DNA from 3 places in the Rubrobacter tropicus genome. Region 1 is predicted to be linked to each of the others. Evidence: riboswitches for the same ligand, from Rfam matches in the RefSeq annotation. Region 1 holds a riboswitch; each other region holds the start of a gene.
The links. A riboswitch is a leader RNA that binds a small molecule or an ion and turns the genes downstream of it on or off. The one in region 1 is predicted to bind cyclic di-GMP.
Positions count from the first base shown of each region.

Region 2: linked by a shared signal. The riboswitch ahead of GBA63_RS02395 (calcium-binding protein) and the one ahead of GBA63_RS10255 (sigma-70 family RNA polymerase sigma factor) in region 1 are both predicted to bind cyclic di-GMP.
Region 3: linked by a shared signal. The riboswitch ahead of GBA63_RS18480 (right-handed parallel beta-helix repeat-containing protein) and the one ahead of GBA63_RS10255 (sigma-70 family RNA polymerase sigma factor) in region 1 are both predicted to bind cyclic di-GMP.

Region 1 covers NZ_CP045119.1:2,062,611-2,065,876, forward strand. Annotated here, with positions in the region: gene GBA63_RS10245 (prepilin peptidase) at 1-341, shown strand, start outside; gene GBA63_RS10250 (Asp23/Gls24 family envelope stress response protein) at 891-1,301, opposite strand; cyclic di-GMP riboswitch class I at 1,461-1,535, shown strand; gene GBA63_RS10255 (sigma-70 family RNA polymerase sigma factor) at 1,619-2,374, shown strand; gene GBA63_RS10260 (pilus assembly FimT family protein) at 2,429-2,968, shown strand; gene GBA63_RS10265 (type IV pilus modification PilV family protein) at 2,961-3,266, shown strand, end outside.
Region 2 covers NZ_CP045119.1:517,163-520,428, reverse strand. Annotated here, with positions in the region: gene GBA63_RS02410 (SRPBCC family protein) at 1-196, shown strand, start outside; gene GBA63_RS02405 (4Fe-4S dicluster domain-containing protein) at 284-517, opposite strand; gene GBA63_RS02400 (Crp/Fnr family transcriptional regulator) at 795-1,547, opposite strand; cyclic di-GMP riboswitch class I at 1,860-1,934, shown strand; gene GBA63_RS02395 (calcium-binding protein) at 2,056-2,583, shown strand; gene GBA63_RS02390 (hypothetical protein) at 2,745-2,963, shown strand; gene GBA63_RS02385 (SDR family NAD(P)-dependent oxidoreductase) at 3,179-3,266, shown strand, end outside.
Region 3 covers NZ_CP045119.1:3,696,919-3,700,184, forward strand. Annotated here, with positions in the region: cyclic di-GMP riboswitch class I at 1,081-1,157, shown strand; gene GBA63_RS18480 (right-handed parallel beta-helix repeat-containing protein) at 1,167-2,189, shown strand; gene GBA63_RS18485 (right-handed parallel beta-helix repeat-containing protein) at 2,736-3,266, opposite strand, start outside.

The sequences.
Region 1 (3,266 bases):
CCGGGGCGTGGTGGGTGTATACCGTCTCCGCCCTCGCCGTTTCGGGCGGGTTGTTCGCGCTCGCCATCGCCTACCCCGGCGGCATGGGGATGGGGGACGTCAAGATGGGCGGGATGCTCGGGACGTTTCTGGGGCCGTACGCGGCCCTGGCGGTCTTCCTCGGCGCGCTCGTCGGCTCCGTCACCGCTGGGCTCCTCATGGCGGGTGGAAAGATAGACCGCCGCGCTGCGCTTCCCTTCGGGGTGTTTCTCGCCGTCGGGGGGATCTTGGTCCTCTTTGCGGGACCATACCTCTGGGGGTTCTACCTCGAATTCGCAGCAAGGCTCGTTGGTGGGCCGTGAACCCGGATCGGGGCGCGGTTCGTCTCTACTACGGCGGTTTGCGGAAGGACCGAACCTCGTTGTCTGTGAGGCACTTAGTGCGGTTTGCGGAAGCACCGGGCCCGTCTAAAACCCGGGCTTTCGGGTTCCAAGGTTCTTGGGTTCTCAGGTTCTAAGGCGGTTTGCGGAGGTATCGAGCCTACCGCGAGCAGCCATCCGGGTTCTCGGGTTCTCAGGGGAGGAAGGTCGGGGCCCGCCCGCGGCTTCGGGGCGCGCCCCTGAAAGCCTCGGTGCCCCGTGGGCGGCGAGGGTCAGTTTTTCCGCAAACCGCCGTAAGGGGTGGCGGGTCGGGGCTTGCTCGCGGGTTTCGTGGCCCACCCCTCGAAACCTCGAGAACACCGAAGGCCGGTCCTCGTGCAAACCGCTCTAGGTCTCTTGGGTTTTGAAGCGTGGGCCGGGAGACTGCAGGCAGGCTCCACCCCACCCCTTTAGAACCTGAAAACCTAAAGACCTAAAAGCCTATTCGTGATGGGCTTGAGTCTTCTGCGGTCCGTGCCAGGCACCCGAGCTTTACTGCTCGAAAGCAAGGTCGTTGACGACGATATTGACCTCCGTGACGTGCAGGCCGGTTAGGCTTTCGACGCGGGAGATCACGTTCCGGCGCAATTCCTGGGCGACGCTTGCGATGTTCTTGCCGTAGTCGACGTTGATGGTCAAATCGACGGCCGCCTGGCTCTCGCCGACCTCTACGGAGATGCCGCGCGGCCGGCCCGACCCGCCCGTGATGTTGCCCAGGAACTCGCCGACGGTCGGGGAGCTGTCGCCAGGGAGCCTGGTGCCCCCGTGGGAGAGGTGCGCGCCGCCGACCTCCCCGGCGGCGGCGTTCGCGATGGCGAGCACCACCCCGTCCCCGATCTTCGTGGTCCCGCGGTCTCCCTGCAGCGGGCTCGCGCCCGCGCGCTCCTGGCTCGTCTCCGTCACCATTCCTCCTTTTCGATCCCGGATGCAGTCGTAGCATACCCGCTGCGGTGTTTTCGTTCCCGCGTGGGGTTGTAAACGCGACCACATTCCCCATACGAATCGGAAAAACAGTCTATCGGCAGGATTGTTTCTTTCAGCCTGGCCGTATACAATGCTCCGGTTACGAAAAGGCAAACCCGCCGCGAGGCGGGGGCGCAAAGCCACGGGCCTCACGTAGGCAGCCGGGTTGCCGAAAAGGGAGATTCGATGCGGATTACTACTCGTCCGGCCGGTTACGCGAGTACCGGCCTTGCCCGTGCGGCGGTTCGTGCTGTGGCATGGGGTCGATGAGGATGGTGGCGGGCGCCGCGGAACGGGGTCGGCAAGACGCGGCGGCCCTGATCCGGACCCACAGAGAGACCGGGGACAGGAAGGCCATAGAAACGATACTAGATATGCACGGGGGGCTAGTCGCCCACCTTGCCGGGCGGCACGCAAGGGTTTCGGACGAGGCCTACGAGGACCTGATACAGGTCGCCCACGTGGGGCTCATGAAGGCCGTAAAGAACTACGAAGACGCCCCGGGCGCGGGGTTCGCGACCTACGCTTACGCCGTGGTGGACGGTGAGATCCGCCACCACCTCCGCGACACCCAGCTCGTAAAGAAACCCCGCTGGTCGCGCGGCCTCTACTCCAAAGTCACCTCGGCGGCGGCGCGGCTCGAAGCAGACCTCGGCCGCAGGCCCGAACTCGAAGAGATAGCCGAAGAGGTCAACGTCTCGCCAGACGGCATCGTCGAGTTGATGAAGCTCTACCACGACACGAGCGTCGTCTCGCTCGACGGCGCCGAGGAAGAGGGCATTGACCTCTCGGCCATCAGGAGCATCCACCACGAGAGTTTCTCTCTCCCGATAGAGGACCGCATCGTGCTGGAGCAGGCCATAGAGTCGTTGAGCGAGATCCAACGCAGAGTCGTCTACCTGTTCTTCTACAAGGACCTAACGCAGACGGAGGTCGGAAAACGGCTCGGGCTCTCGCAGCGAAAGGTGTCGCGGCTCGTCGCTTCTTCTGTGAAGTCGCTGAGAACGCTCTGAAGCGGTGGATTGATGGAGTCGAGCAGCTGGCGCCTTGATGACAGTGGCCGCCCGGTGGGCGAGTGGGGATTCACGCTGCCGGAGGTTGTAATCACCATCGTCGTCCTGGGTGTCCTTATGGGCATCGCCAGCTCTACCTGGTTCAGCGTGATAGAGAGCAGGGCCGTGGACTCCGCAGCCAACCAGTTGGCGTCTGATCTGCGGCTCGCCCATACCAGGTCCACCAACCAGTTGGCGAACTGGCGCGTCGTCCTCTCGCCCGAGAAAGCCAAGGAGAGCATGGGCCCCGACTACTATCTGGTAAAGATGACGAGCTCGGGCGGCGTTGCCGCGGGCACCGCCATAGATCGCACCCTGCCGGACAATACAAAGGTCGTGGGTGTGCCGGCGCTCCAGGACGATGCCGCCGTCACCACCTTATACTCGACCCTGGGATTATCCGGGCCCACCCGATCGCTGGAGTTCTCTCCGGACGGGTCGATGCGAAACGTGACGGTCGGCGCCGGATCCAACGAGATCCGGGTGACGGTAGATGGCAACCCTACGACTAGACTAGAGTTCGTAGATGTGACCTCGAGGATAAAGGTTGACTAGATTTCTCAAGGGCGAATCCGGCTACTCGCTGGTCGAGGTGATGGTGGCAATCATGATCCTCGCCGTCGCGATCATACCGATGGTTAGCATGTTCGACGCGGGCCTCAACGCGGCCGTCGCGGGGAGCAACTACGATCAGGCGCGGGCGCTCGCGAACGAGAAGCTGGAGGAAACCAAGGCTCTGACCCTTCCGGCCGCGCTTGCCCGTTACCCGGTGGGAAGCTCCACCGACTGCAACCCCGCGCCTCCCGCAGGCTCTCCTTTCGCGTCTCCGTCGGGTGGCTGCGAAGTGACGACC
Region 2 (3,266 bases), 1.5 Mb from region 1:
GGCCCTGGCACGGGGAGCGACCGCGAGAAGCGCGGCGGGAAGCCACCTCAGGCGCTCGCTCTCCCGGCTAGGCCGGCTGGTAGCGGGCGACGACGCGCGGGTCATCGTTGGGCCGGCGCCCGCGGGCAGGCGGGCCGATCGCCGCGGTCCGTCGGCCAAGAACGCCGTGGGGGTAGGACCCAGAATCTCTCGCTAGCATCGCGTCGGGTGGCCGAGCCACGTCTCGCGGCACCAAAAAGAGGGGCCCGAAGGCCCCTCCCCCGTCACCAGATTTGGTTCGCCGCTACTCGAAGTAGTTGGCCGCCTTGGCGATGTAGCTCTCCTGGTCGTCCGGGACCTCGTCCTCGGGGTAGATCGCCTCGACCGGACACTCCGGCTCGCAGGCGCCGCAGTCGATGCACTCCTCGGGGTTGATCATGAAATGGTCCCCGGCGTCGTAGATGCAGTCGACCGGGCAGACCTCGACGCAGGACTGGTCCTTCGTGCCGATGCACGGCTCCGTGATCACATAGGTCATCTTGCTCCTCCTCTCGTAATGCTCTTGTGGCGGCTTTATAACAGCCGGGAGATACCCCAACCACCCACCGTTGACGGCCATCATCTCCACCCATGACCGGGATCATCGCCGCGTGTGATCTGGATCAAAAACCCCGCAAAACCGCGCCTTTTTGGGAACGATTCTCGAATAGGAGGTTTCAGGCTACAGGGGTGCTCTTCGTCGCAGGGTTCCGATAACGCGGCCCTGAGACCTGAAGCCTCCGAAGGAGGCGACCTGAAGCCCGAAGCCTCCTCCTTCAGGTGCGGGAGCGGAGCTCTGCCGGCTTGAGGATGGTTACGGTCTTGCCTTCGAGGTCCAGGATGTCTTCCTGGGCGAGGCGGGAGAGGGCGCGGGAGAGCGCCTCGCGCGAGATGCCGGTCGCCTCTGCCATCTCCTGGCGAGAGAGCGAGGGCTCGAAGACGACGCCCCGCTTGGTGACGCGGCCCTCCTCCGTGGCTAGGTTCAGGAGCATCCGGGCTACTCTTTGCGGGGCGCTGCGAAAGACGAGGTCGCCGACGAGGTCTTCCAGCTCGCGCGCGCGGGCGGCGAGGACCCGGTTCAGGCGGACGGCGCCCTCGGGGAAGCGGCCCATCACCTCGAAGAGGTCGTCGCGGAAGACGGCGTAGAGAACGCAGTCGGTGAGGGCTGTGGCGCCCTGGCTCTGCGGGCGGCCTTCCAGGGCGGCGCCGAGGCCGAGGACCGAGCCGTCGCCGACGACGCCCAGGATCTGGTCCCGCGCCTTCGGCCCGCCGACGGAGCGGTAGAGCTTCGCCCTCCCCTCTCGCATGAAGTACACGGCCCCGGAAGGTTCGCCCTCCCTGTAGAGCGCGGTTCCGGCGCCGAGTTCGAGCACCTCGGCCGAGATCGCGAGCGCCTGGAAGAATCCCTCATCCAACCCCTCCAGGAGTTCGAACTCTTTGAGCCCTTCGAGCTTCGTCAGGTGCTCCACGGCCCGGCAGCGCGCCCCCGGCAGCCGCGCCCAGGAAGGCGGCGCGTTCTCACCGTACACGGGGGAGTGTCCTCACTAGAGTTCGCCGTTTCACGCTACCTTTATACGCTACGTGGCTAGAGATTGCAGTAAGATAAACCGATCCTTGCCTCTACGGTCACCCGTGCGAAGATGCCCGAGATCCCCAGCGGCCAGTCCGGACGAAAGGAACGTCGAGCCCGAGCGGCCTGTAAACGCGGCACCGCTCCCCGGACGCGTCTTCCGTAACCTCGCCGACCGCCCCCAGTGCAGGCTTTATCAAATGCGCACAGCCTCGATAGTCACGGCCGTCACGTTTGAGGGAACCGGGCGGGGGTAGAATCTGCCCAAGTACCCACGAAAAGGCAAACCCGCCGCGAGGCGGGGGCGCAAAGCCGCGGGCCTCTGCGAGGCAGCCGGGCTGCCGAAAGGGGTGGTTCCCAGCATAGACTCTGACGACGCCCGATCCGGGCACACGTACGAAGAGAAAGGCTTCGGGACGCCGCGAACGCCCCGAAACCCGATGTTCACGGATACGAAGGGACGCTCCATGAACGAAACAAGCATACCGAAACGCGCCGCCCGCGGCATGGGCCTCGTTGCGCTGGTGGCGATGACGCTGACGGCGTTGGCGGCCGGCGTCGCCCTGGCGGCCACGATAAACGGCACTACCGGAGACGACAGGCTCTCCGGCACCGCGGCCGCCGACACCATCAACGGCTTCGCCGGCAACGACGACGTATTCGGCCTGGACGGCGCAGACACCGTGCAGGGCGGTCCAAACCAGGACTACCTCTCCGGCGGGACCGGCGACGACGAGGTTGTCGGGGGTCAGGGGCCCGACGAGGTCTACGGCCTGGCCGGCAACGACAGGCTCTCCGGCGAGACCGAGGGCGACCAGATCTTCGCCGCCAACGACGGGCAGCGCGACGCCATCTCCTGCGGCGCCGGCTTCGACCGCGCCTCGGTTGGCCTCAACGACGTCGTAGACGACCAACTCGTTAGCTCGGTGACGACCCTACCCGGCGACGTGGTGAGCATCTCTAGCTGCGAGCGCGTAACGGTGAACCTGCAATAGCGACCGATTCACACCCGCAGGACGTGCAACCGTTCTGCGGGTGGACGTTATGAAGCCGGTCGGCGAGATTGCGTTGGAGCCGCCAAACACCGGCTTCCCAATACGTGGCGCATAAAAGGCGGGCCGCGAAACATGGCGTCCCGCCTTCTACTCGGTGAGACTTGCCCCTAGCGCGTCAAGCGGTAGGCGAGGAGGCCGCCGAGCAGCAGGGCGCCGCCGGCCACGAGGGCCAGGACCGCCGTGGCGCCGAAGTCGGGAAGGAAGCCCAGGGCGCCGCCCTCCTCGAAGATACCGCCCTGCTGCTCGCCCGCGTCGGGGCCGCGGCGGCCTGCCCGACGACGGTCTCTTCCGGAACGGTTCCTTCCGCGGTGGTTCCCTAGCCCTGGCCAGCACCGAACGCGTAGGTTGCGGAGAAGGTCTGGGAGCCGGGTAACAGACGGATTACATGAACTCGCATATTGCGTAACGGTCGGAAACGATGCACAAAGCCCCCCGCCCCCGCACGCAAACCCGCCGCCCACCGTTTAAGCTGACGGGCTGAGAGCCGCCGAAGGCGGCGTGCTGAAATGCCGACAAGCTGCCGAAAGGAAGACCCATGCTACAAGACAAAGTCGCCCTCATAACCGGCGCGAGCCAGGGGCTCGGGAAAGCGCTCGCCCTCGCCTACGCGAAGGAGGGCGCAT
Region 3 (3,266 bases), 1.6 Mb from region 1:
CGGAACGTCTCTCGGTGTCATCATAAGCATCGTGCAACCGTCCGAATCGAAACAGACGATGGGACCAGGGTCATCACTTGTGCATTGGGGCAGAGTAGGAGCAATGCTTGCCGGGGTGTTGTTCGTAGTGTGGGGCTACTTCCATGGCCTTGAAAGCTCTTCGGCCCCCCAGGAGGCCGTCGCAAAAGTACTGGGTTTCGTCGTACCGCTGCTATTCTTGGCAGGCGCGGCAGCGTTCTGTGTTTGGAGTAGGGAACGGTTAGGTTGGGTTGAGTCAGTTGGGCTCGTCTTTTGTAGCCTGGGCGCGGGGCTTGGCTTCTTATACCGTGTCTTGGATGCCTCTGGTGCCGTAGATGCGGCGGCGAGGTATGCGTACCTTGCCGGAAAAGGCTTGCCGCCTTTCTTGTTCGACTGGTTTCCTTGCTTACTGCTGGGTTTGACCCTGGTGGGCCTCGCCCATCTTGGCGCGACAACCTCGCAAGATTATCGCTGGTTGCCCCTGGCTACGGGACTGTCAGGTTGGCTCTACCACTTTAGCGACGTGAATGGTTTCATCGAGGCTCGCTGGGCTCACGTGCTCTTCGGGATATTGTTCGGCTGCGGCTGGGTGATGTTGGGTGGCATGATCAGGACCAACAAGAGCGGCCGATACTCCGACGACCCTGGCGGCTAAGACTCCGTAAAGAGAGGGCCGCCGCCGCGATTTGACTTTGTCGCTGTGAGATTCTTGGGAGCTCGCGGATAGCGGTGGCGCATCCTGCGTACAGGGCGTCTTTGGGCCGTCGCGCCGCTTTCGTTGGTGTATCTACGGAGGATACGAGCCGGACTCACGGGGGCCACAACTTGAGAGCGTTCGAAGAATTATCTTAGATCGAAGGGCCCACCCCTCCGGCTTTGGAGCGACCGTGTGGCGTGTGTCGGATGCGCTTGTTCTTGTCGTGGAAGAGCTTCGCGCTCCATACTCCTGTTCTCTCGAACACCAAACCTGGGAACCGATCGGACCGGCAGCTTGCGTCCATTTCACCCGCTAGTGTGCGCATTTACTCCGGTCCCACGTGCATTTGTAGTAGACTGGGCAAACTCACGAAAAGGCAAACCCGTCGCGAGGCGGAGGACGCAAAGCCACGGACCTCTCAGGAGGTGGCCGGGCTACCGAAGGAGGGAAGATGGCACGCGGCCCGCTTGTTATATTATTAGCATTTATCGCAAGCTCCGTCGTATGGTGGGGAGAGGGAACAGCACGGGCGGCGACCGACTGTTCGGGCGTTCAGATCCGCGAAGGCGACGACATCTCTCTGGTGGCAGACGCCCATGGCGCGCGGACGACGTTCTGCATCAACGACGGCGAGTACCCTGTCGTTCGGTCCGTCAAAGTACAGTCGGGGGACCGCTTCCGGGGAGTGTACGGTGACGGAACTAGGCCGATAGTAAGGGGCGCAGGCGCTACTACCATCTTCGACACGTTCGGCTCCGACTCAGCTGCGATCATCGGCCTTCGGGTTCAGGGGGCCATCGGCAGCGAGGCCTGTTCTCCCAACTGCGGGCGGGGCATAGGCGGGGGTGGCACGAACCTCTACGTCTCTGATGCGCACCTCATGCACAACGCCAATCAGGGCATAGGCGGGGTGGGTCCCGGTCTACTCGTGGTCAACTCCGTGTTCGACGACAACGGGTACGATTCCACCTTCACGGGCGAGACTGCCGGGCCGGTGAGCGCGGCGGGCATCAAGAGCGTCAACTCGATGATCATCAGAAACTCGGTCGTCAAAGACAACCGCTGGGCCGGCCTGTGGTGCGACATCGACTGCACCCGTTTCGAGGTGCACGATTCGACCGTCGTCAGGAACGGCAAGGTCGGCGTGCACGACGAGATCTCCTCCGGTGCCGCCATCGTCGAGGGTAGTACCATCAGGTACAATGGCGGCCTCGCGGCGGCGGGATCTCGACGGGCAGACCTGATCGCCCTCAACAGCAAGAACTTGAACGTATTCGGCAACACCTTCGGCGGCAAAAACGGCGCCGCCCTCATTGTCGCTTTCGATGAGGCGAGATTCAGGGCGGAGCCCAGAGGCGATGGGGGATTCGCCCTAAGGAATATCGATTTTCACCACAACCGTCTGAACGGTGACGCCCTCTCGGGGTGCGGGCTGCCCGACTGGCGGGTGCACTGCTACAAGAATGGTAGATGAGGGCGCTCGTACGCCCCGCGACTACCTTCATCTCCGCGTGGCGCGCCGACGATCTCCACGGTCGTGAAGGCCCCAACTTGCGGCGCAGCGACGGGGATTACCAACGGGCTCGGTCTCTGGAGACCGAGCCCCGAATGTGCGGTTGCTCCCTCCGTCTGTTGCCACCGTCCTCACGGAATGCCGGCCGCGAGCAGGTGACCGGGTCGTAGCGAGATGGTTCGGCACGCCGCCTTTGACCCGCCCGCCTGTCTCATCGTTACGATACGGTCTCGGGGGATCACTACCAAAACAGGCTACGACACGATGGCGTACGCGCGCAGGTCATCTGGCACCGCCCCGGCGTCCCGAATCACAACGTTCAGCAAGGACCGAAATCCCCGAGGCCCTGACTCGCCCGACTGACGGCCGTTCTCACACTCCGATCGGCATGAACTCCGAGCAGGCAGCGTTGCGCCCATCCTCTAGAACGCCGGTTTCCTGGCCGTGACTCCTTCCCCGGTCGGGAAGGTAGCGAGGCCCCTGTCCGCGGAAGCTTCCGTTGCAGGACTAGAGGCATCCCACGCCCGAGAGCGTGCAGCCGACTATAGCGTCGCCGCCCATCGTGTTGTTGTAAATGCTGATGTTCCCGAGAAGCGGTGTCCAGTCGCGGTCGTCCTCGGCCACGTGGATACCGTAGTACGTGTTGCTCCCGAAGGCATTGCCGTACACCTCGGCATTGGCGGACGCGTAGATGATGAGCCCAGCGCGGCGCCCGGCCACCGCGGCGTTGGTCCCGTTGCCCCGTATAACGTTGTTGGCGAAGACGGCCGGACCGCTCGACGCTTCGTAGTGTATGCCCGCCTTGCCGTTCGCCGTGATCGTATTGTTCCTCACCTGAAAGGCGTCGCAGTCGTTGTCACACCATACGCCGGACCAGTAATTGTCGTGAACGCGAGAGTTGAGCACGGTCATCGAGTTGACGCTCTTGATGCCCGCCGCGCTCTGCGACTCGCCGAACCTCGCGAAGGCGGGACTTCCGTTGTGATCTATCCGGGAGTAGGTAACGAGAAGCCCGGGTCCCGTGCCCCCGATTCCCTG